2 regions of the Paraburkholderia sp. GAS333 genome follow, and region 1 is predicted to be linked to the other one. Evidence: predicted binding sites of a transcription regulator. Region 1 holds the regulator's gene; the other holds the start of a gene.
What was found. Region 1 encodes LexA, which represses DNA repair genes until DNA is damaged. Its sites were predicted from a motif close to ACTGTATNNNNATACAGT; they were not measured.

Region 1 (11,417 bases):
GAGTTCGACGTACGTCTTGATCACGTCGGCATCGATCGCGGTCAGCACGACGTCGGGCAACGCGCCCGCTTTGGCGAACGCCTGGTCGATGTGCGAGCGGCCCGTGAAGTCCTGGTCGTACGTGACGATCGGGAATTCGGCGATCTCGTCGAGCGTCAGGTTTTCGCGGCCCACCAGCGGGTGTCCCTTCGGCACGACCACGATGTGATGCCACGAATAGCACGCGAACGTGACGATGTCCGGGAAACGGTCGAGCGCTTCAGTCGAGATGCCGATATCCGCTTCACCGTTGATGATCATCTGCGCGATCTGTTGCGGGCTGCCCTGGCGCAGCGCCAGATGCACCTTCGGGAACACCTCGGTGAACTGGCGGATCACCTTCGGCAGCGCGTAACGCGCCTGCGTGTGGGTGGTCGCCACGACGAGGTGACCGCTATCCTGATCGGCGAACTGACGCGCGACGCGGCGCAGATTTTCCGCGTCGAGCAGCATCCGCTCGATCAGTTGATGCACCGCCTTGCCCGGCTCGGTCAGGCCCGTCAGACGTTTGCCGCGTCGAATGAAAATGTCGACGCCGAGTTCGTCCTCCAGATCCTTGATCTGTTTCGACACGCCCGACTGCGACGTGTACAACACGTTCGCCACTTCGGTCAGATTCATGTTCTGACGCACGGCTTCGCGCACGAAGCGCAATTGCTGGAAATTCATCGTTGTCTCTCCGGTTCAGCCAGAGTTAAGTTATTTGAGTTCTTGGATTCGGCTAAAACGCCAGTTTCTGTTGCATTACCGTCTTTGTGCTTGCGCGATCGTCACGCTCACTGCGCAGGAAAAACGCGCAGCGCACGCGGCACTGCCGTCACGCCGTCGCCAACCGACAGTTGCAGTTCGCGCCACGATTCGCGGTCGAGTTCGGCTTCGAGCAGATTGCCTTCGCGGCCCGCGAGTTCAACCCGCACCGAGCCGCCGAGCGTGACCACGCGCCGCACATCGACGACGATGCCTTCGCGGTGCCCCGCTGCCTGCGGATACAACTGCAGGTCGTGCGGCCGCACATACGCGAATGCCGGGCCGCTGAAGCCGGCCGTGACCGACACCGGCAGCGCCGCGCCGTCGACGACGAAACCGCTTGCATCGACGTTGCCGTGCAGACGGTTCGCCGCGCCGAGAAACTCGTAGACGAACGAGGTTTGCGGATGGTCGTACACGTCCTGCGGACTACCCACCTGCTCCACATGCCCGCGATTCAGCACGACGATACGGTCGGCCACTTCGAGCGCTTCTTCCTGATCGTGCGTGACGAAAATCGTCGAGATATGCAGATCGTCATGCAGACGACGCAGCCAGCTACGCAATTCCTTGCGCACCTTTGCATCGAGCGCGCCGAACGGTTCGTCGAGCAGCAGTACCTTCGGCTCGACCGCCAGCGCGCGCGCCAGCGCAATCCGTTGCCGCTGACCGCCCGACAATTCCGACGGATAGCGCTGTGCCAGCCAGTCGAGTTGCACGAGCTTCAGCAGTTCATGCACCTTCTCTCGAATCACCGCTTCCGACGGACGCTCCTTGCGCGGCTTCACACGCAGTCCGAACGCGACGTTCTCGAACACCGTCATATGACGGAACAGCGCGTAATGCTGGAACACGAAGCCCACTTCACGCTCACGCGCGCCGACCGTCGCGACGTCCTGCCCTTGCAGCACGACCTGGCCGCCGTCCGCGTATTCGAGACCGGCGATCACGCGCAACAACGTGGTCTTGCCACAACCCGACGGCCCGAGCAGCGCAACCAGTTCACCCGGCGGAAAGTCGAGTGAGACATTATCGAGCGCGACGAAATCGCCGAAGCGCTTTTGCAGGTTACGAACGGTGATACCCATTACAGCTCTCCTTGCTTAAGCGGGTGTTGCTGCGGTGCATGCGTGGTGTTGATAGAGGCGGAAGCGCGCGGCGACGTTTGCGCGGCCTGCGCGATCGGACCTGCGTACGCGGGCACGTCGCGCGCGTCCGACAGTTCCGCCGACATATGACGCTCGGCCAGCAGCTTCAGGCCGAGCGTCACGAGTGCGAGCAGAGCCAGCACCGACGCCACGGCGAACGCCGCCGAGAAGTTGTATTCGTTGTAGAGAATTTCGACGTGCAGCGGCATCGTGTCGGTCTGTCCGCGAATGTGGCCGGACACCACCGAGACCGCGCCGAACTCGCCCATTGCGCGCGCGTTACACAGAATCACGCCGTACAGCAGGCCCCATTTGATATTGGGCAGCGTGACGCGGCGGAAAATCTGCCAGCCCGACGCGCCGAGCACATGCGCGGCTTCTTCTTCGTCGTTGCCTTGCGCCTGCATCAGCGGAATCAGTTCGCGTGCGACGAACGGGAACGTGACGAAGATCGTCGCGAGCACGATGCCCGGCACCGCGAAGATGATCTGCACGTTGTGGTCTTCGAGCCACGGGCCGAACCAGCCTTGCGCGCCGAACATCAACACGTAGATCAAGCCCGAGATAACCGGCGACACCGAGAACGGCAGATCGATCAGCGTCGTGAGCAGCGCCTTGCCGCGGAACTCGAACTTGGCGATACACCACGACGCCACCAGACCGAACACGAGGTTCAGCGGCACCGCAATCGCGGCGGTGATCACGGTCAGCTTGATCGCGGACAGCGCGTCCGGATCGGCGAGCGATTCGAAATAGAAGCCGATGCCTTTGCTGAACGCCTGATAGAACACGGAAACCAGCGGCACGACGAGGAACAGCGCGAGGAACAGCAGCGCGATGCCAATCAGAATCCAGCGCACGACAGGACGCTCGGTGACGGGATCGGGCCGGCGCGCGACGTTCAGCGGCGCACGCGGCGCTACGGCGGCTGCGCTTGCGTCATGCGCGCCCTGCGCTTCATTCACGGAACGGCGGCTCATTGCACACCTCCGCCGATTGCCGCGACACTCGGCACGCTCGAACCCGGCGCCGGCCCCGCGCTACCGCGCTTCGTCCGACGCTGCAAAAACCATTGCAACGTGTTGATCAGCAACAGCATCAGGAACGACACCACCAGCATCACCACGGCCAGCGCGGTCGCGCCCGCGTAGTCGTACTGCTCGAGCTTCGTGATGATCAGCAGCGATGTGATTTCCGACTTCATCGGCACATTGCCGGCAATGAAAATTACCGAGCCGTATTCGCCGAGCGCACGCGCGAACGCGAGCGCGAAACCCGTCAACAAAGCCGGGAAAACGGCGGGCAACACCACCCGGCGAAACGTCAGCCAGCGCGTCGCGCCCAGGCACGCGGCGGCCTCTTCCTGTTCGCGCTCGAACTCTTCGAGCACCGGCTGCACCGTACGAACGACGAACGGCAAGCCGATGAAGGTCAGCGCAACCAGCACGCCCGCGGGCGTAAACGCAATCTTGATGCCGAGCGGTTCGAGAAACTGCCCGATCCAGCCGTTGCCCGAATAGACCGCCGCCAGCGAAATACCGGCCACGGAAGTAGGCAGCGCGAACGGCAGATCGACCACGGCATCGACAATGCGCTTGAACGGGAAGGTGTAACGCACCAGCACCCACGCGACCAGAAAGCCGAACACGGCGTTGATCAGCGCGCCGCCGAGCGCGGAAAAAAACGTCAGCCGGTACGACGCGAGCACGCGTGGCGAAGTAACCGCGCGCACGAACTGGCTCCAGTCGAGCGTGGCGGTTTTCAGGAAGGTCGCCGCAAGCGGAATCAGCACCACGAGGCTCAGATAAGCCACCGTGATGCCGAGAGTCAGGCCAAAGCCGGGCAACGCGCTCGGCTTCCGGAAGGTGAACGTCGTCATGCTGGATACTCTTTCAGGTTGATGCTTGTGTTTTCGAACACTGGCTTCGCTCGACGCTTGCGGCCACCGTACGCCGGTTAGCCAAAAGCGCGCCCACTGGGCGCGCTCGGAAGTGGCGCGTTGCCGCGCCGCTTTTTGCCTCTGCCTCGACAGGCATCGGCGGAATTACTGAGGCTGGTAGATCGAATCGAACACGCCGCCATCGGCAAAGTGCGTTTTCTGCGCATTGGTCCAGCCGCCGAACGAATCGTCCACCGTGTACAGCTTCAGCTTCGGAAACTTGGCGGTCAGCTCGGCCGGCACCTTGTTCGAACGAGGACGGTAGAAGTTCTTCGCCGCGATCTCCTGACCTTCCTCGCTATACAGGAAGTTCAGATAAGCCTCGGCGAGCTTGCGCGTGCCGTGCCTGTCGACCACCTTGTCCACCACTGCCACCGGCGGCTCGGCCAGAATACTGACCGACGGCACGACGATTTCAAACTTGTCCGGACCGAATTCCTTCAACGACAGGAACGCTTCGTTTTCCCACGCGATCAGCACGTCGCCGATACCGCGCTGCACGAAGCTGGTGGTCGCGCCACGCGCGCCCGAATCCAGCACGCCGGCATTCTTGTAGAGCTTGCCGACGAATTCCTTCGCCTTCTGGTCGTTGCCGCCCGGCTGATGTTCGGCATACGCCCATGCTGCGAGGTAGTTCCAGCGCGCGCCGCCCGAGGTCTTCGGATTCGGCGTGACGATCGACACACCCGGCTTGATCAGATCGTCCCAGTCCTTGATGTGCTTCGGGTTGCCCTTACGCACCAGGAACACGATGGTCGACGTGTACGGCGACGCGTTGTCCGGCAGGCGCTTCTGCCAGCCCTTGTCGACGATGCCCTTGTTGGCGAGCGCATCGATGTCATAAGCCAGCGCAAGCGTGACGACGTCGGCCTGCAGGCCGTCGAGCACCGAGCGAGCCTGCGCACCCGAGCCGCCGTGCGACTGCTTGAAGGTGATGGTCTCGCCGGTCTTCGCCTTCCATTCCTTGCCGAATGCCTGATTGACGTCCTGATACAGCTCGCGCGTCGGATCGTAGGAAACGTTCAGCAGCGTCGTGTCGGCATGCGCCTGCGTGATTCCGCCGACGACGCTCGCCGCGCCGAACGCAAGCGCCGCGATCAGTTGCTTCGTTTTACCCGCCAGTCCCGTGTTCCGATGGTTCATGCCAACTTTCTCCGCGTGTGGTCCGCTGAAAACAGCGTGTGATGTTGTTTTGCGTCGCGGTCACGTGCACATGAGCGCCAACTCGGAGGCCAGTCTATCGAAGGGCTTTCATCATTAAAAATAATGTTTATTCATTCTTTAATACGTAAAAGTGGTAACGACAGCGGGATAAGGCGTTGCGGCACGAAAACGGGTGTTTCAGCGTCCTATGTCGACGCTGGAGCGGCCCCGTTCGTGACGAACTTAAAGTAAAGCTTGAAATGCGCCGAATACTGTATAAAAATACAGCTACCTGTTCATACATACAGTGGCCATGACAAAACTCACCGCACGACAGCAGCAGGTTTTCGATCTGATCCGCCGGGCGATCGAACGCTCCGGTTTTCCGCCCACCCGCGCGGAAATCGCCGCCGAGCTGGGCTTCAGCTCAGCCAATTCGGCAGAAGAGCATCTGCGCGCGCTTGCTCGCAAGGGCGTGATCGAACTCGCGGCCGGCGCATCGCGCGGCATCCGCCTGTTGCCCGGTCCGGACGACGCACCGCATCAGTTCACCCTGCCGCATCCGAGCATCATGCAGCTGTCGCTGCCGCTCATCGGCCGCGTGGCTGCCGGTAGTCCGATCCTCGCGCAGGAACATATTTCGCAGCATTTCGCATGCGACCCGGCGCTGTTCTCGAGCAAGCCCGACTACCTGCTGAAGGTGCGCGGGCTGTCCATGCGCGACGCAGGCATCTTCGACGGCGACCTGCTTGCGGTGCAAAAGAAGAGCGAGGCCAAAGACGGCCAGATCATCATCGCGCGACTCGGCGACGACGTTACGGTCAAGCGCCTGAAGCGCCGACCGAACGGCCTCGAGCTGATCGCGGAAAACCCCGATTACGAAAACATCTTCGTCGAGACCGGCAGTGCGGAATTCGCGCTGGAAGGAATCGCCGTTGGGTTGATTCGTCCTGGCGAGTTCTAAGCGCCCGCGCTTAGTTCGTGCACGCGTCACCGTTGTTTCGCTTGCGCCGGTTCGCCTAACCAACGCTGCATCATTGCTGCATCGCCTGGAGAGACTCATGGAACGCCTTGCCCGCCTGCTGCCTTTTCGCCAGTTCGGTCGTCTGCGCCATCTGCGCAAGCTTGTGCCTTGCTCAAGTTCGTCATTTGAGGCGCCGGTGGCGAGCACTCCATCGCTGTTCGACTCATCGGAAAGCGCATCCAGCTTGCCCTCGTCGTTGCCGGCTTTTGCTCGCGTGTCGTTGAATTCAAGCCTGAATATGACGGAGCCTGCACGGCGCGCGCCGGTGCGTGTTTATCACGGGCCGTCGCGGCTCATCATGGTCGGCACGGTCGACGCGGTATGCCGGATGATCGATCACTGCATTGCAGAAGAAGCGAATGTTCATGGTGTGGTGTTCGAGGGGTAAGCGGAGCGCGTGCGGGTTTTCCGTGCGAACCGTGAACCAGCCTTGAGTTAGCAAGCGGCTTTGTAAGACGGCTGTCTTACGCAGTTATGCATGTGATTGCGCCACGCGATCACACCGCACATCGCACATAACCAGCCAATTGCTGCATGTGCTTTTCGGGGCTGCCACTCAGATATTTGCATAGAATGGGATTGTTCTTGCGGGGCAGTGGTCCACATTGACATCCAACCTGATCGGAGTTCCATTCGATGACAGTTCCCACACGCATGAAGGGCAGCGAGGGTAGCGCAACCCGCCCGCTGATCATCACGTTGATCGTGATCGTGGTGATCGCCGCGCTGGGATTCGCCTACGCATCACCGTATATCGCGCTGAGAAACCTCAAACGTGCAGCCGATGCGCGTGACGCGCAAACCGTCAATCAATACGTCGATTTTCCCGCTCTACGCGACAGCCTGAAGCAGCAGATAACGGGCATGCTGACACGTCGGCTGGACGCCGATGCCGACAGCAAAATGGCCACCATCGGCGCAATGATCGGCGTCACGTTGATCGGACCGCTGGTGGATTCCTATGCGACACCGGACGGCGTCGCGGCATTGCTGAATGGCATGCCGCCGCGTGGCAATCCGGGCGAGCGGCCACCCGCGCCGCCTGATGCCAGCAATGCACCCGCAGCAGATGCGGCAACCTCCGCTCCGACTGGAGACACAGCCAGCGCTACGCAACCGCCAGCGCGGGAGACTACGGCAGGTTATCGCGGCATCAACGAGTTTGTCGTGACTTACCGACGTGGCGAAGGTGACGCAAATTATTCGGCAATTTTTCAGCGCGAAGGTTTGTTCACCTGGAAGCTCACGGCGATCAATCTGAACGAGTGATCCGCTGGCCTGAAACTCACGCCAGCCTCCGTTTTATTGTCAGGGACGTGCGCGGTTAGCGCATGTCGACGCCATCAACCGCGTCGACATGCTTCAACGTTGCACGGAACATCGCAGCCGCATCAGACGGTTTCGCCTTTTATCAAAGCGAAACCGTCACGCCGCCCCTTTCCCAGACATCAAGCCGCAGCGGCTTGCTGCTGCTCCTGCGCGGACGAGCAGGCCACCAGAATGCTGCACGAAACCCGGTCGAGCAGCGGCGTATTACCTGCGCCCATCCACCATCTGGACAAGCCCGTCCGGCAGCGGTGCCCCACCACCACAAGGTCGACATTCAACTCATTGGCGAGATTCGCGATTTCGTCAATGGGATGGCCGAACGCGAAATGCCCCTGCGCGCTGACGCCGCGCTCCGTGAGCCAGTTCACCCCTTCCTGAAGAATATCGCGAGCGGTCTTTTCGAAACTGCCGCAGGCCACGTCGGTGAGCAGGCCGGCGCTCTGCGCAATGCTCGATCGCATATCCACGACCGACAGCAAATGCGTTTCCGCCTTCAGATCCAACGCCAGATCGGCGCCGCAGCGCAGTGCCTTGCGGCCTTCTCGCGAGCCGTCGTAGCACAACAGGATTTTCTGGTAGCTCGCCATGATTTTCTCCCCTCGCGCGGAACGCACGGTGTGAATGAATCATGGTGCGCCGCAATTCAGGTTGCAAGGGATGGAAAACGCTAACTAGCGGTCAATTCCGCCTAAAGGTCTGCGGGAGGCAGGTTGGCGCACCATCACGGGGATTCGCGGCGCAATTGCGGCACCGCAATCCGCAGTATCAGACCCATTGTCTACGCCGAACTTCCGTCCGCCGATGCCCTAGAATAAGCGGCTTCCCCGGCCATTCGCGTTCTTCCCGGAGCATCGACCGATTTATGTCTGAAGCCGCCATCGAGTTTCACCAGGTCAAGAAAAGCTACGGCGAAAAAACCGTCGTCGACGGTCTGTCGTTCCACGTCAACGCGGGCGAATGTTTCGGCCTGCTCGGCCCCAACGGTGCGGGCAAGACCACCACGTTGCGCATGCTGCTCGGCATCGCGTCACCCGACTCGGGCGCGATCCATCTGTGCGGCGAGCCGATTCCCGGCCGCGCGCGAGTGGCGCGGGCGCGCGTCGGCGTGGTGCCGCAGTTCGACAATCTCGACCCCGATTTCACGGTGCGTGAGAACCTGCTGGTGTTCGGCCGCTACTTCGGCCTGAGCGCCGCGCAATGCCGCGCGGTCGTACCGTCGCTACTCGAATTCGCGCGGCTCGAAAGCAAGGCGGACGCACGCGTGAGTGAACTGTCGGGCGGCATGAAACGGCGGCTTACGCTGGCGCGGGCGCTCGTCAACGATCCCGACGTGTTGATCATGGACGAGCCGACCACCGGTCTCGATCCGCAGGCTCGGCATCTGATCTGGGAACGGCTGCGCTCGTTGCTGGCGCGCGGCAAGACCATTCTGCTCACCACCCACTTCATGGAAGAAGCCGAGCGCCTGTGTCATCGGCTATGCGTGATCGAAGAAGGCCGCAAGATCGCCGAAGGTGCGCCGCGTGAATTGATTGCCAACGAGATCGGCTGTGATGTGATCGAGATTTTCGGTCCCGATCCGCTTGCATTGCGCGACGAACTCGCGCCGCTGGTCGAGCGCACCGAGATCAGCGGAGAAACGCTGTTCTGTTACGTGAACGATGCTCAGCCGGTGCATGCGCGGCTCAAGCAGCGCGCTGACCTACGCTATCTGCATCGGCCAGCCAATCTGGAAGACGTGTTTTTGCGGCTTACGGGGCGCGAAATGCAGGATTGAGATGCACCAATCGCGACTTGGAACCCACATCGGCCGCGATCCGCTAAAGCTATAACGACACAGCACGAGACACCGAGCAATGGACGCACGCATCTACGAACCACCGGGCGATACGCCGTCGAAACAGGAATCCTTCGCGGCCTTCCCTGCCAATGCAGTGAACTGGATCGCGGTATGGCGCCGCAACTATCTTGTGTGGAAAAAGCTCGCGCTTGCGTCGATGTTCGGCAACCTCGCAGACCCGATGATCTATCTGTTCGGCCTCGGTTTCGGGCTTGGCCTGATGGTCGGGCACGTCGACGGCGTGTCGTACATCTCGTTCCTGGCGGCGGGCACGGTGGCGTCGAGCGTGATGATGTCGGCGAGTTTCGAGTCGATGTATTCGGGCTTTTCGCGGATGCACGTGCAGCGCACGTGGGAGGCGATCATGCATACGCCCCTCACGCTCGGCGACATCGTGCTCGGCGAGGTCGTGTGGGCGGGCAGCAAGTCGATGCTGTCCGGCGCGGCGATCATGCTGGTCGCAGGCTCGCTCGGCTACGCGAATTTTCCGTCGATGCTGCTGGCTTTGCCGGTTATCGTGTTGACCGGTCTCGCGTTTGCGTCGGTCGCGATGGTGGTGACGGCACTCGCGCCGTCCTACGACTTCTTTATGTTTTATCAGACGCTGGTATTGACGCCGATGCTGTTGCTTTCCGGCGTGATCTTTCCGTCTTCACAGTTGCCCGCCGCCGCGCAGATCGCGACCAGCGTGTTGCCGCTGGCGCACGCGGTCGATCTGATCCGGCCCGCGATGCTCGGGCGGCCGGTCGACAACGCGGTTTTGCATCTGGCCGTGCTGGCCGCTTATGCTGTCGGCGGGTTCATCGTTTCCGCGATTCTGTTCCGTCGCAGGATGATGAAATAGGCTTGAATCGCCGCGAGCCGCAGGCATCGAAATGCGTCGCCTGCGGCAGGTTCACGATGATCGAACGGGATCAGTCCTCGTCGTCCGTCCACGGAATATCGACGTCGGAAATAAATGCGACCGTCGCGAACGGGCCGCCGTCCTGACGACCGATCTTGCCGTCGGCGCGCTGCCATTCAACCCGGAACACCGTGCCTGGATCGTCGGAAATCAGGCGTACCGTGCGAACCTCGTCCGGATCGGAATCTTCGACAGGACCGTCGAGCGAAATCTGCAATTCTTGCGGCCACAGGCCATCGGCGGGATCGTAAATCTTGTCGCCATCGGGAATCAGCGTGAAGGCTTCCACGCCGATGGTCGCCGACGCATCCACGATCATCTTGCCCAACGCGCGCAGCAGCGCGGTGGCGCGTGCCGAGTTCGCCTGACGGATTGCAAGATCCCCGCGCGTCAGCGCCTGCTCAAGTTTTGGGTTTGTTTTTTGTTGCGCCATTCGATGTCCTGAGTCCTATCGCTCTGTTGTGCACGTCACGCGGCGTAGACTGCGCCGCGCTCCATTTTTCGGGCTGAATCCTACCACTGGTGTGCGTTGCAGCATGGCCAGCCGCTCAGGCCGCCTCGCCAGGCCGACCGTCCACCACAGTGTAGGTCGTGATTCGCGTTCCAGCAGGGACATTTGCGCCGTGCGGAGTGACGGCATCGGCACGAGGGTGTCGTGGCTGATTGCGTGTTGGCGGCGTGCGAGACTGGTGCGCGGCGATACATCGAGCGCGATGGGAGCAGGCTTGCGCCTCTACATTTATTTGATGTTCGGCTGCTGGGCGATCAGCCCGCGCGTGTTGTGCGCGCCGAAAAAAGGTCGAGAACCCGAAGAGAAAGCAAGACTGAAACAGCAACATCGAAAGCAACCCGCCCCGGCACCACGCCGGGGCGGCAATCCAGAACACTAACGCATCAAGGTGCCGGATTCGGCTGCAACTCGTGCAGCTTGTCGATTTCCGCGAGCACGTCCGCCGACAGCTTCACGTCCGCGCTGACAATGTTTTCCTTCAGCTGGTCGAGCGATGTCGCGCCGATCAGATTGCTCGTCACGAACGGACGGCTATTGACGAACGCGAGCGCGAATTGCGCGGGCGACATGCCGTGACGCTTCGCCAGTTCCACGTAACGGGTAGTCGCCTCGATGGCTTGCGGCTTGCTGTAACGGGCAAAGCGCTCGAACAGCGAGATGCGCGCACCGGCCGGCCGCGCGCCGCCTTCGTACTTGCCCGACAGCCAGCCGAACGCCAGCGGCGAATACGCGAGCAAACCGATATTGTCACGATGCGCGTACTCGGACAGACCCACTTCGTACGTGCGGTTCA
Region 2 (11,417 bases), 1.1 Mb from region 1:
AGTTTGAAGCAAGCGTGAAGCGACGTTACTTCGCAACGTCCTCTTCAGGCTGGGCAATGCCGAACACCTGCCGCAAATACGCGAGATAGGCCTTGTCCTCGCACATGTTCTTGCCCGGCGAATCCGACAGCTTGGCCACCGGCTGACCATTGCAGCGGACCATCTTGATGACGATCTGCAGCGGGTTATAGCCGAGGTCGTTGGTCAGATTCGTGCCCACGCCGAATGCCAGCTTGCAGCGTCCGCGGAAACGTTCGTAGAGTTGCAGGACCTTCGGAATGTCGAGCGCGTCGGAGAACACAAGGATCTTCGTGCGCGGGTCGCAGCGGTTCGCCTCGTAGTGCTTGAGCAGGCGCTCACCCCAATCGAACGGGTCGCCCGAGTCGTGACGCGCGCCGTCGAACAGCTTGCAGAAGTACATGTCGAAGTCGCGCAGGAACGCCTGCATGCCGTACACGTCGGAGAGCGCAATACCGAGGTCGCCGCGATATTCCTTCGCCCACATTTCGAAGCCGAAGGTTTGCGAGTCGCGCAAACGCGGACCGAGCGCCTGACATGCCTGCAGGTATTCGTGCGCCATCGTGCCGAGCGGCGTGAGGTTGTGCTTCATCGCGTAAAAGACGTTGCTGGTGCCCGCGAACTGCTCGCCCAGGCCGTCTTTCAATGTGAGCGTCACTTCCTCGTGCCATTGCTTCGAGAAGCGGCGGCGTGTGCCGTAATCGGCAATCTTGCAGTCGGCGAATTCCGGACGCGCGCCCAGCAGCTTGATCTTCTCGACCAGACGGCCGCGCCCTTCGCTGTAGTCGGGCTTTTGCTGCGTGTTGCGGAAATAGACCTCGTTGACGATCGCGAGCATCGGAATTTCGAACAGGATCGTATGCAGCCACGGCCCTTTGATTTCGATGTCGATTTCGCCATTGCCCTTCGGCGACGCTTCAATCGAAATGTATTTCTCGCTCAGATGAAACAGCGCGAGAAATTCGATGAAGTCGCCCTTGATGAAGCGCATGCGCCGCAAATAGTCGAGCTCGTCGTCGGTGAAGCGCAGCTCGCAGAGCTTGCGCACTTCATCGCGAATCTCGCCGATATACGGCACGAGATCGACATTCGGTGTGCGGCAGCGGAAGCGGTACTCCACATTCGCGGCGGGAAAATGATGCAACACCACTTGCATCATCGTGAACTTGTACAGATCGGTATCGAGCAGCGAAGTAATAATCATGATGGTGCGAACTAACCGCTTGAAAACGGAAGGCCTGACTCAACCCATGCGCTTGCGGCACGCCCCGTGCGCGCCGAATTGACGCATGTTACCCGAATGCGCTTGACTTCTGCGCGGCGGCGGGCTGCCGCACCGCTTACCTCGAAAAAGCCTGTCGCGCCAAGGCTATAAACTAATCACGAAAACATATAAAAGGCGTAGCCCGATGCTATATGCGCCTCTTGACGTTACGTTACAATAGCGCTTTTGGCGTTTTCGCCTCCCCTGATTCTGCATGCAGGAGCTGCCTGAATGACTCACGTTGTGACCGAAAGCTGCATCAAGTGCCGCTATACCGACTGTGTCGATGTGTGCCCGGTGGACTGCTTTCGCGAAGGTCCCAACTTCCTCGCGATCGACCCCGATGAATGCATCGACTGCGCCGTGTGCGTGGCCGAGTGTCCGGTGAACGCCATTTATGCCGAAGAAGACGTGCCGGGCGACCAGCAGAACTTCATCGAGCTGAATGCCGATCTGGCGAAGAACTGGCCGAGCATCACCAAGACCAAACCGCCACTTCCGGAAGCCGAAGAATTCAAGGACGTGAAGGACAAGCTGGAACTGCTCGCGCGCTGAGCTTCGTAGCCGGCCACTAGCTGGTCAAGACCCTGCAAGATTCAAATTTAAACGAGATGAACACAGGGTATTGACAGGCGCAAAAGCTGCCCCTACAATTTCGCTTCTCTGCTGTTGTTGTTCTGTTCCTCGATAGCTCAGTCGGTAGAGCGCCGGACTGTTAATCCGTAGGTCCCTGGTTCGAGCCCAGGTCGAGGAGCCAAGAATTGCAAAGGCCCGTTAACCAAGACGGGCTTTTTAATGTAGATCAAGTTGTACTGCTGTTCCTCGATAGCTCAGTCGGTAGAGCGCCGGACTGTTAATCCGTAGGTCCCTGGTTCGAGCCCAGGTCGAGGAGCCAAAATTTTAAAAGGCCCGCATTCGTGCGGGCCTTTTTGTTTTTGCCCACAGATTTGCTGCACCACCCTGCGACCGACTTTGGATCGCAATTCGGGGCCGCGCAAAAGTTGTTACGCGCTTACGCAGTTGCTTCGGAAAAGCGCGACGACGTACATCCTGTCGCGGTAACGCCAGCCTCCTCATGCGCACGCCGTTATACGATGGCAACTTCCCGGCGCAAATTTCGCACTCGACTTGACCCGACTCGCATCCGATTTGCGCCCAACCCTCGCGCTCATATCCGGCCATCTCATGAAATCGACTTTGTCGCGCATCGTGCTTGCTGCCGCCACCGCACTTCTGTTGCCTTTGGCCCACAGTGAAGAAGTCGGCAGCGTCAATACCAATTTCCGCGTCACGGGTTCGGACCGCGTGGTCGTCGAAGCGTATGACGATCCCGTGGTTCAGGGCGTGACCTGCTATGTGTCGCGTGCGCGCACGGGCGGCGTGAAGGGAACGCTCGGCATCGCCGAGGACCCGACCGAAGCCTCTATCGCGTGCCGTCAGGTGGCCGACATTCATTTCGCCGGGCCTGTGAAGAAACAGGCCGACGTGTTTTCCGTCAGCATGTCGCTGATTTTCAAATCGCTGCATGTAGTGCGCGTGGTCGACACCAAGCGCAACACGCTGGTGTATCTCACTTATAGCGACCGCGTCGTCAGCGGTAGTGCGAAAAACAGCGTCAGCGCCGTGCCGATGCCGGCCGGCACCACGATCCCGCTCAAGTGATGACGCCCGGCGGCCAGGCATCCGCATGCACGCAACTCAAGCGCGCCGCGAGCCGGCGCGACGCGCTACACTGATCGGTCCCACCCGATCTTCGCCATGACCGCCGCCCATCGTTTTCAGGACTCCGCCCACTACTGGCGCACGCCGCTTCTGCCCGGCGCGGACCTGCTCACCGCCGAATATCACGATCACGAATTCGCACCGCACTGGCACGACGCGTACACGATTCCGGTGATTACTGCGGGCGCGGAAGGTTATCGGTATCGCGGCTCAGACTATGTGGCCGAAGTCGGCGGAGTGCCGATCATCAATCCGGGTGAGTTGCATACCGGCTCGAAGGCGGTGGACGCAGGCTGGCGATATCGCGTGATCTATGCGCCGGTCGACTTCATCCAGCAACTTGCCAACGAACTGGGCGACAAGCCGCAAGCTTTGCCGTGGTTCGCGCCGGGTGTGATCCGCGATGACGATCTGGCGAAGCGGCTCGCGCACGCTCACCGTCTGCTCGAAATGGGCGACGATCTGCTTGCCGCCGAAACCGCGATGCTCGACGCGCTGTCCACGCTGCTGGTCCGTTACGCGCAAACGCAGCCCGAACCGTCGCCCGTCGCAACCGACGACGCGCGCGTGGCGCTCATGCAGGAACGGCTGACAGGCGATCTTCTCGAACCGGTGACGCTTGCCGAAATGGCGCTGGCAGCGGGCTTGTCGCCGTTTCACGCGGCGCGTCTTTTCACGCAGACCACCGGCTTGCCGCCTCACGCGTGGCGTAACCAGGTGCGCTTGCAGCGCTCGCTTGCTCCGCTGCGGGCCGGCGTCTCCGTGACCGATGTGGCGGCCGCGAGCGGCTTCACCGATCAGAGTCACTTCACGCGGCATTTCCGGCGGATGTTTGGGGTGCCGCCGGGGCGTTGGCAAGGGGCTTGAAGGGTGCGATAGCGGCCATCGGGCCTTAACAAGGGTCTCGAAGCACGCCTTCTTTTCTGCGCGCCAACGCTCTCCAGCCATCTGCTCATCTAATTTCCATTCTTCGCGCGGGCTTGCGCTTTTTGCCGCCCCGCTCCACCGCAAGAACGTACAAGCCTCGCCCACCCGCTCGCAGCTAAGCTCCTCGAACCAAGGAGACAAGTTTGAGCCATCCCACCGCAAGCCCGGCCGCACACCCGGGCCACCTGAAAGAACTCGCCGCCGGCGCTCGGGACATCATCCCGATGATGGTCGGCGCGGCCCCATTCGGCGTCATCTTCGGCACGCTCGTCGCCTCCGGTCCGCTGCACCTTTGGCACGGACAGCTGATGTCGCTCGTCGTGTTCGCCGGCTCGGCGCAGTTCATCGCGCTCGGTCTGATCGCCGGTCACGCGAGCTTTGCGGTGATCTGGGCGACCACGCTCGTCGTCAATCTGCGTCACGTGCTGTACAGCGCGACGCTCGCGCCGCACGTCGCGCATCTGTCGACCCGCTGGCGCTGGGCACTCGGTGCGCTGCTCACCGACGAAGTCTTCGCCGTCGCCTGGGAACATTACCGGCACAAGGAGCCCGGCACGGTCGGCCCGCACTATTTTTTCGGTGCTGGACTGGCGATGTACCTCAACTGGCAGCTCTGGACCATTGGCGGGCTGCTGTTCGGCGCGGCGTTTCCGGGCCTGCAATCGCTCGGACTCGATTTCGCGATGGTCGCCACCTTTATCGCGATCGTCGTTCCGCAACTCGTCGCGCTGCGCTATATCGCGGCGGCCGCGACCGCCGGCGCGCTGGCTTTTTTCTGGCAAACGTGGCCGTACAAACTCGGCCTGCTGGGCGCCGTGTTCGCGGGCGTTGCGATCGGCGTGCTGTTATCCACGTCGCATTCGTCGCCGCGCGGCGCGCGGAAAACTGCGGAGGCATCGCGATGAACTACGTCGTCCTGATCCTCGGTATGGCGCTTATCACGTGGGTGATCCGCGCGGCTGTTTTCGTCCTCGGCGACCGGCTGGTGTTTTCGCCGCTCGTACGCACGGCGCTCGGTTTCGTCCCCGTTACCGTGCTGACGGCGATCATCGTGCCGATGGCGGTTTCGCCGCACGGCACCAGCGCCGAGTTGACCTGGCGCAATCCGCAACTGGTCGGCGCGCTTGCCGCTGTCGTGGTCAGCGCGGTGACGCGGCGGCCGCTCCTGACGATCGCGGTCGGTCTGACGGTGTTTTTTGTCTGGCAATGTGTCGTGCTTAAATAAACGCGCGGCGTTGGCTTTCCGATGCGAGGGCGCGAAGTTAGTTTGGGTGGCGATGTCCGGCTGGGAGGTGGCGGTTCGTGGCTTGGGCTTCGGAGCAGGCGTAGACCTCGACGCCCCCGCCTGCATCCACCTAAAAACCTACCTACCCGCCCCGACATCCCCCTCTAAACCGCCCGCCCGTCGCCCGCCCTCCCTCAAGTTCCCGCCGAATCCGCCGATATGCAATCGAGGTCCGCGCATCGACATCGGGTACGTCCCGCTGCTCACGCGGCAACTGCAGGAATAAACCGCGTCGGCTTCCGGCGTCGCGCCGCCCGGAATACGCGTGCGGCCGACGGCATCACAAGACCGCGCGGCAGGACCAAACGGGATAACACATGGGTCAAATCACCCTCAAGCTCAAAGACGAAACTCTTGCGTCGCTACGCAAGGATTTCGACGCCTTTCTGCGGGTATCGCTGAAGCTCGATCCGCAGTTCGCGACGCCGTCGTTCGAGGACTTCTTGCGTGCCAAACTGCTCGACAACATGGTGCCGCTGACCGAACACGCGGTTCAGCGAATGCTGCAGGGCGGTCAATACGCGTGGGCCAAACGCACACTGGACAAGGAATTCCCGGACGTCGTCGCGATCCTGATGCGGCAGGCCGGCGAATTCGGCTTCGGCTTCGCGGCGCGTTCGGAGTGGACACCCGAGGAACTCGCGAAGCAGTGTCGCGACTGGGCGGCGGCGATCGTCAAGGAAGCGGAAGGCGACGCGACGCTGATCGACCCGCTCGCGTCGCAGATCAAGAGCGCGGCGCAGGACATTCAGGCACTCGAGGAAACCATGCAGACCCCGGCATGGCGGCTGGTGGAATCGTTGCGTCAGCGTGTCTACGAGGCCAAGGTGGCGTGCGAAGTGAGCGTGGGCAGCACCGCCCGCGAAAAGCTCGGCGAATTGCGCGGATTGTTGCGTCTGGGCATTTCGCACGGTTCGTTCCAGAAGCAGGAAGCGCAACAGATCATGGAATATCTGCGCCTGCTCAAGCCGGAAATTTTTGTCGAAGAACCGTACGACGTGTTTTCGCGGATGGCGGCATGGCTGCGCAATTTCTTCACGCCGCCGAGACCGGCGCCGCAGCAACAACAGCAAAGGCAGTCGCGGTAAGCGCAGCAACGTCGCGGGGGCAGGACACATGCGCATTCGGCGCATCGCAGTCGCCCCGGCCGATATCGGCGCTTGCGTGTGCCAAATGGCCGTCCCCAGTCCGTGCGCAGAATCGAGCCGCACACATTGCCGCCCCGGCGCATGGAGCCCCCAAGTCCCCAATTCGCGCCGGCCTGCCGGTACCTGCCTCTCGAGTCGCCTCAGCCTGCTCGCCTAACCCCCGGCCACATTCCCGGCCTCGTCAATCCCACATCTTCCTGAGCTTCGCCGCGATCTCGATCTTCGCCTGCGCGGCCGCAGCGAGCCCCGTCGCCGTCGGCGCGCTCGGCACCGGCACGCGCGGCCAAGCGTAAGCGTCGAACAACGGCATCAGGTGCGCGGGAATGAAGCGCGTGCGCGACGCCCACACGTGACGGTCGCCCATATGCGTCTGGTTATGCACGTAGAAACGCTGCGGCACGACGATATGCAGATCTTCTTTGGCGCGCGTCATCGCTACGTAGAGCAGACGGCGCTCCTCGTCGATTTCTTCTTCGCTGCCCGTGCCGAGATCGGACGGAATGCAGCCGTCGACGCCATTCAGCACGAACACATTGCGCCATTCCTGCCCCTTTGCCGAATGGATCGTGGACAGGATCAGGTAATCCTCGTCGATGAGCGGCACGCCCGATTCGCCGCTGGTTGCGTCGGGTGGATCGAGCGTCAACTCCGTCAAAAACCGTTCGCGCGACGGATACGTCGCCGCGATGCTTTCCATCTGCAACACATCCGCGTGACGGATCGCGGCGTCTTCGTGATTGCGCTCCAGATGCGGCTCGTACCAGCGCCGCACCATCTCGAACTCGGCGGGCCAAGGCGTCTGCCGCCCGTACACGCTCGACATCAGCCTGACAAACGGATTCCAGTCTTCCTGCGCGCGAGCCGGCGCGGCGAAAGCGGCAAGCGCGCCGCCGGCCGTATCGGCGGGATTGCCGGAACCCGCACGCGCGACGATTTCATCGAGCACCTTCGCGGCGGTCGCCGGCCCCACGCCCGGCAGCAATTGCACGACGCGAAAACCCGCAACACGGTCGCGCGGATTTTCCGCCCAGCGCAATACGGCCAGCACGTCCTTGACATGCACCGAATCGAGAAATTTGAGGCCGCCGAATTTGACGAACGGAATGTTGCGCCGGGTCAGCTCGATCTCCAGCGTTGCGCTGTGCTGCGCGGTACGGAACAGCACCGCCTGCGACTTGAGTTTCATGCCCTGCTCGCGCGCTTCGAGCACCTGCTCGACGATGTAGCGCGCCTGATCGGCTTCGTCGGCGACGGTGACGAGGCGCGGGCGCTGCGCGGACGCCTTGTCGGTCCAGAGATTCTTCGTATAGCGCTCACTGGCCAGTTCGATCACCGCGTTGGACGCGGCCAGAATCGGTTCGGTTGACCGGTAGTTGCGTTCGAGCGTGATCTGCTTGGCGGGCGGATCGAAATGCGCGGGGAAATCGAGAATGTTGCGAACCGTGGCGCCGCGAAACGAATAGATGGACTGGGCGTCGTCGCCGACTACGGTCAGTCCGCGCCCGTCCGGCTTCAGTGCGAGCAGGATCGACGCCTGCAGGCGATTGGTGTCCTGATACTCGTCGACCATCACGTGATCGAAGCGCGCCGACAGATCAGCGGCAATGGTGGGCTCGGCGGCCATGTGCGACCAGTACAGCAGCAGATCGTCGTAATCGAGCACGCTCTGTTTTTGCTTGGCGTCGACATAAGCCGCGAACAGCATGCGCAAATCGGCTTCCCACTCGCGGCACCACGGGAACGCGTTTTCGAGCACATAGCTAAGCGACGCACCCGTATTGACGACGCGCGAATAAATCGCGAAGCACGTGCCCTTGGCCGGAAAACGCCGCTCTTTCGCGGACAAACCGAGTTCATGGCGCACCAGATTCATCAGATCCGCGGAATCCTCGCGGTCGTTGATCGTAAAAGCCGGTGCAAGGCCGATCAGTTCGGCGTATTCGCGCAGCAGGCGCGCGCCGACGCTGTGAAACGTGCCCGACCAGGTGAGCCCCTGCGCGAGCGCGGCCCGCGTACCGAGCGCCGCACCGGCAATACGCGTGACGCGGCGGGTCATCTCCAGAGCGGCGCGGCGCGAAAACGTCAGCAACAGGATGCGGCGCGGATCGGCGCCCTTCACCACCAGATTCGCGACCCGATGCGCCAGCGTATTGGTTTTGCCGGAGCCCGCTCCCGCGATGACGAGCAACGCGCCGGGTGGAGCGTTGGGCATGTCCGCGCCATACTCGACGGCTTCGCGTTGCGCAACGTTCAGCTTCGCCAGCCAGGCGGCGCTATCGAGCGATGGGGACGGCGGAGGCGATTCGGCGACGGAGAGCACAGTGGATTTGGGCGTTGGATGGAATCGAGGATGGCGACGCATACTGTATATCCATACAACTACCGCCGACAAGCGACCCTTTTTTTGTGTGAATCGGGTGTGGTTTTTTGGGGCTCGCGGGACGCGCAGTGCCAGCTCGTGCAGAGCGCGTTTCGACTGACGGAAGCGCGGAAAAATCGGCTAGGCGGGTCAAAAGCTAACGTAAAAAATGGCCCGCGCGCATCAAGCGAACGGGCCATTTTTGTGGGATCGGCAGCATCGAACTACTGCTGCTTTTTCGCGTCCTTCACATTGGCGTCAGCGTTCGCCTTGTCGGCGTCGGCCTGGGCATCGGTCTTCTTCTGGTCGGCCTTGGCCTGCGCGACCGAAGCTTTCTTGTCCGCCTTCGACTGCTCCTTCGCGGCCTTCTTGTCCGCATGGGTGACAGGAGCCGCAGCCGGCCCGCTCGCCTGAGCAAATGCCACCGACGACAGGCAACCCGCGATCAACGCGGCATAAATCCTGTTTTGCGTGGTTCTGGTGATGTTCATGCGATTACCTCCCTCAAACTTTTTTATGCGATGCGTCACACGAAGTCGTCCAAGCATGCCGTCGTCAGCCGACAGCACGCTTCGCGTCTATTAGTGCTTCACATCGGCGCCATCTGTCTGAGCCGATGCCTGACCTTCCATGTTCATCTTCATTTCGTTGTTGGCGGCCTGCTTATCAGCCTTCTTGTTGATCTTGGCGTCGCGCACCTGCTCCTTGTATTGCGCCTTCGCCGCCTTCTGCTGGTCGTTCATTTCAGCCTTCGACGCCTTCTTCGACGCACGATATTCGGCGTTGGCCTTCGCGTTGGCGTCACGCTTTTGCACCAGCGGATCGGTCGAGCCCGACGCGGTCAGACGCGTCGGCGCAGGAGTCGCCGGTTGCATGCCCTGAGCGGCGTCCGTACCTTGCTGCATCTGGGCTTGCGGCTGGTCGCCCGCCCCTGCGGCGGGTTGTGCGGTTTGCGCAACGGCAGCAGTCGCGGCAAAGGCGGTCAGGGCGGTACCGATCAGAAGCGAACGAATCTGGGTCATGGCTAATCCTCTCTAAAGTTGTTGTGACGCGGGCGTATGGGTTTAGGGTCCGGCTCGCGCAGGATGTTTTCCCGCTGCTTGCCACCGACGCCACCCGGTCTTCACGCTGCTGTAAATTCAGCAGGCTTTGCTACATGAGTCCACTTTACGAGTGAAATCGACGATGTACGACCAGTGTTACGGAAGGTTTCACTTTCTGACAATCGCATAACAACTGCGTACCTTAGTCCAGCCGAGGCCGGCATACACCGCGAGCTTCATTCAGGGCAAGCTTGTGGCTTATGATGCGAACCCTTTGCCTGGAGGCGCAAACGCCATGCCCAACCTCGATTTCACGCTCACCGGCGACTACGTCGAACTGCACAATCTCCTGAAGATAACGGGTCTCGCAGACAGCGGCGGCTCCGCAAAAATGATGGTTGCCGACGGCGCAGTCACCGTCGACGGCCGGGTCGAGACGCGTAAAACCTGCAAGATCCGCGCGGGCCAGGTCGTGCTGCTCGGCGATACGCGTATTGCGGTACACGAGGCCTGACCGGTCTCCGGGCACATACTGACGCGGCCTGACAATCCGGAAAGCTGTAGGACGGCGCGCACCAGAATCGTGCTTCTTCGATCGACATCGCCGGACGCAACCCATAAGCTGTTGGTTTCGACAGGCAAACAAGCGGCTGACAAACCGGCATAACGCGCGTTTCATCGCACGACCGGCAGCGGGAAACACCGGGCAGACACTGGCGGACACGGCAAGCAGGCCCGCAACGACGAGCGCAGACAATCAATTTCTGCGCTGCGTCGAGCGAGCGCTCACTACGCCGGCTTTTTATCGAAGCTTGTACGGCCCGCACCCGCCCTGCCGCGACTCGCCGCCAGCCAGCAGCCCCGGCCGGCCACCGAGCCACCCACTGTCGCCAATCTGGATATTTCCGCCGTCAGGCGCTTTCATGACTCAATCCGGCTTCTCCCGGCTGGCCGCCAGGCCGCCGACCCTGTCCCGCCACGCCGCCGACACCGCGCGGCTCGCCGCTCCGCTCGCCATCGCGCAACTGTCGCAAATGGCGATGAGCGTCACCGACACCATCCTGCTCGGCTCGCTCGGCCCCGACGCGCTTGCTGCGGGCGGCCTCGGTGCGAACCTGTTTTTCGTCGTGGTCACGCTGTTGCAGGGCGTGCTGACATCGGTGAGCGTGAGCGTGTCGCACGCGCGCGGCGCGCAGGACGACGGCCGCGTGCCCGACATCTACTGGACCGGCTTTGTGCTGTCGCTGCTGCTGTCCGTGCCGGCGTTCATCCTGCTGTCGTTCGCTTCGCAGATCCTGCTCGCGTTCGGCGAACCCGGGCTGCTTGCGCACAACGTCGGCGAATATGCGGCGGTGCTGCGCTGGGGCGCGCCCGCGAGCCTGATCGGCGTCGGCCTGATGCGCTCGTTCCTGCCCGCGATCGGCGCGGCGAAACGGCTGCTGTGGGTGTCGATTGCGAGCGTCGTCGTGAACGCGTTTCTGAACTACGGGTTGATTCACGGCGCGTATGGTTTGCCGCGGCTCGGCTTTCTCGGCTCGGCGGCGGCGACGTCGATCACCGTCTGGCTGAGCGCGATCGTGCTGATGGCGCTGTTGCATCTGCGGCCGCGCTATCGCCATTTCGTCGTCGCGACACGGCCCAAGGTCCCGTT

Region 2: ABH945_RS02665 (ATP-dependent helicase) is a predicted target of LexA. The motif match lies at 8,727-8,744, and genes of this name have one in related genera.

Annotation. Positions count from the first base shown of each region.
Region 1 covers NZ_JBNDKS010000001.1:1,685,634-1,697,050, forward strand. The annotation lists gene ABH945_RS07495 (CysB family HTH-type transcriptional regulator) at 1-708, opposite strand, end outside; gene ABH945_RS07500 (sulfate/molybdate ABC transporter ATP-binding protein) at 816-1,874, opposite strand; gene cysW (sulfate ABC transporter permease subunit CysW) at 1,874-2,914, opposite strand; gene cysT (sulfate ABC transporter permease subunit CysT) at 2,911-3,813, opposite strand; gene ABH945_RS07515 (sulfate ABC transporter substrate-binding protein) at 3,979-5,016, opposite strand; gene lexA (transcriptional repressor LexA) at 5,330-5,980, shown strand; gene ABH945_RS07525 (hypothetical protein) at 6,078-6,428, shown strand; gene ABH945_RS07530 (DUF2939 domain-containing protein) at 6,677-7,309, shown strand; gene ABH945_RS07535 (universal stress protein) at 7,489-7,956, opposite strand; gene nodI (nodulation factor ABC transporter ATP-binding protein NodI) at 8,232-9,146, shown strand; gene ABH945_RS07545 (ABC transporter permease) at 9,226-10,053, shown strand; gene ABH945_RS07550 (hypothetical protein) at 10,124-10,546, opposite strand; gene ABH945_RS07555 (NADP(H)-dependent aldo-keto reductase) at 11,008-11,417, opposite strand, start outside.
Region 2 covers NZ_JBNDKS010000001.1:574,078-585,494, reverse strand. The annotation lists gene pncB (nicotinate phosphoribosyltransferase) at 26-1,222, opposite strand; gene fdxA (ferredoxin FdxA) at 1,514-1,837, shown strand; tRNA gene ABH945_RS02700 (tRNA-Asn) at 1,964-2,039, shown strand; tRNA gene ABH945_RS02695 (tRNA-Asn) at 2,102-2,177, shown strand; gene ABH945_RS02690 (CreA family protein) at 2,468-2,944, shown strand; gene ABH945_RS02685 (AraC family transcriptional regulator) at 3,041-3,871, shown strand; gene ABH945_RS02680 (AzlC family ABC transporter permease) at 4,156-4,836, shown strand; gene ABH945_RS02675 (AzlD domain-containing protein) at 4,833-5,156, shown strand; gene ABH945_RS02670 (DUF4088 family protein) at 5,534-6,304, shown strand; gene ABH945_RS02665 (ATP-dependent helicase) at 6,546-8,684, opposite strand; gene ABH945_RS02660 (hypothetical protein) at 8,948-9,214, opposite strand; gene ABH945_RS02655 (hypothetical protein) at 9,305-9,745, opposite strand; gene ABH945_RS02650 (RNA-binding S4 domain-containing protein) at 10,062-10,280, shown strand; gene ABH945_RS02645 (hypothetical protein) at 10,569-10,691, opposite strand; gene ABH945_RS02640 (MATE family efflux transporter) at 10,690-11,417, shown strand, end outside.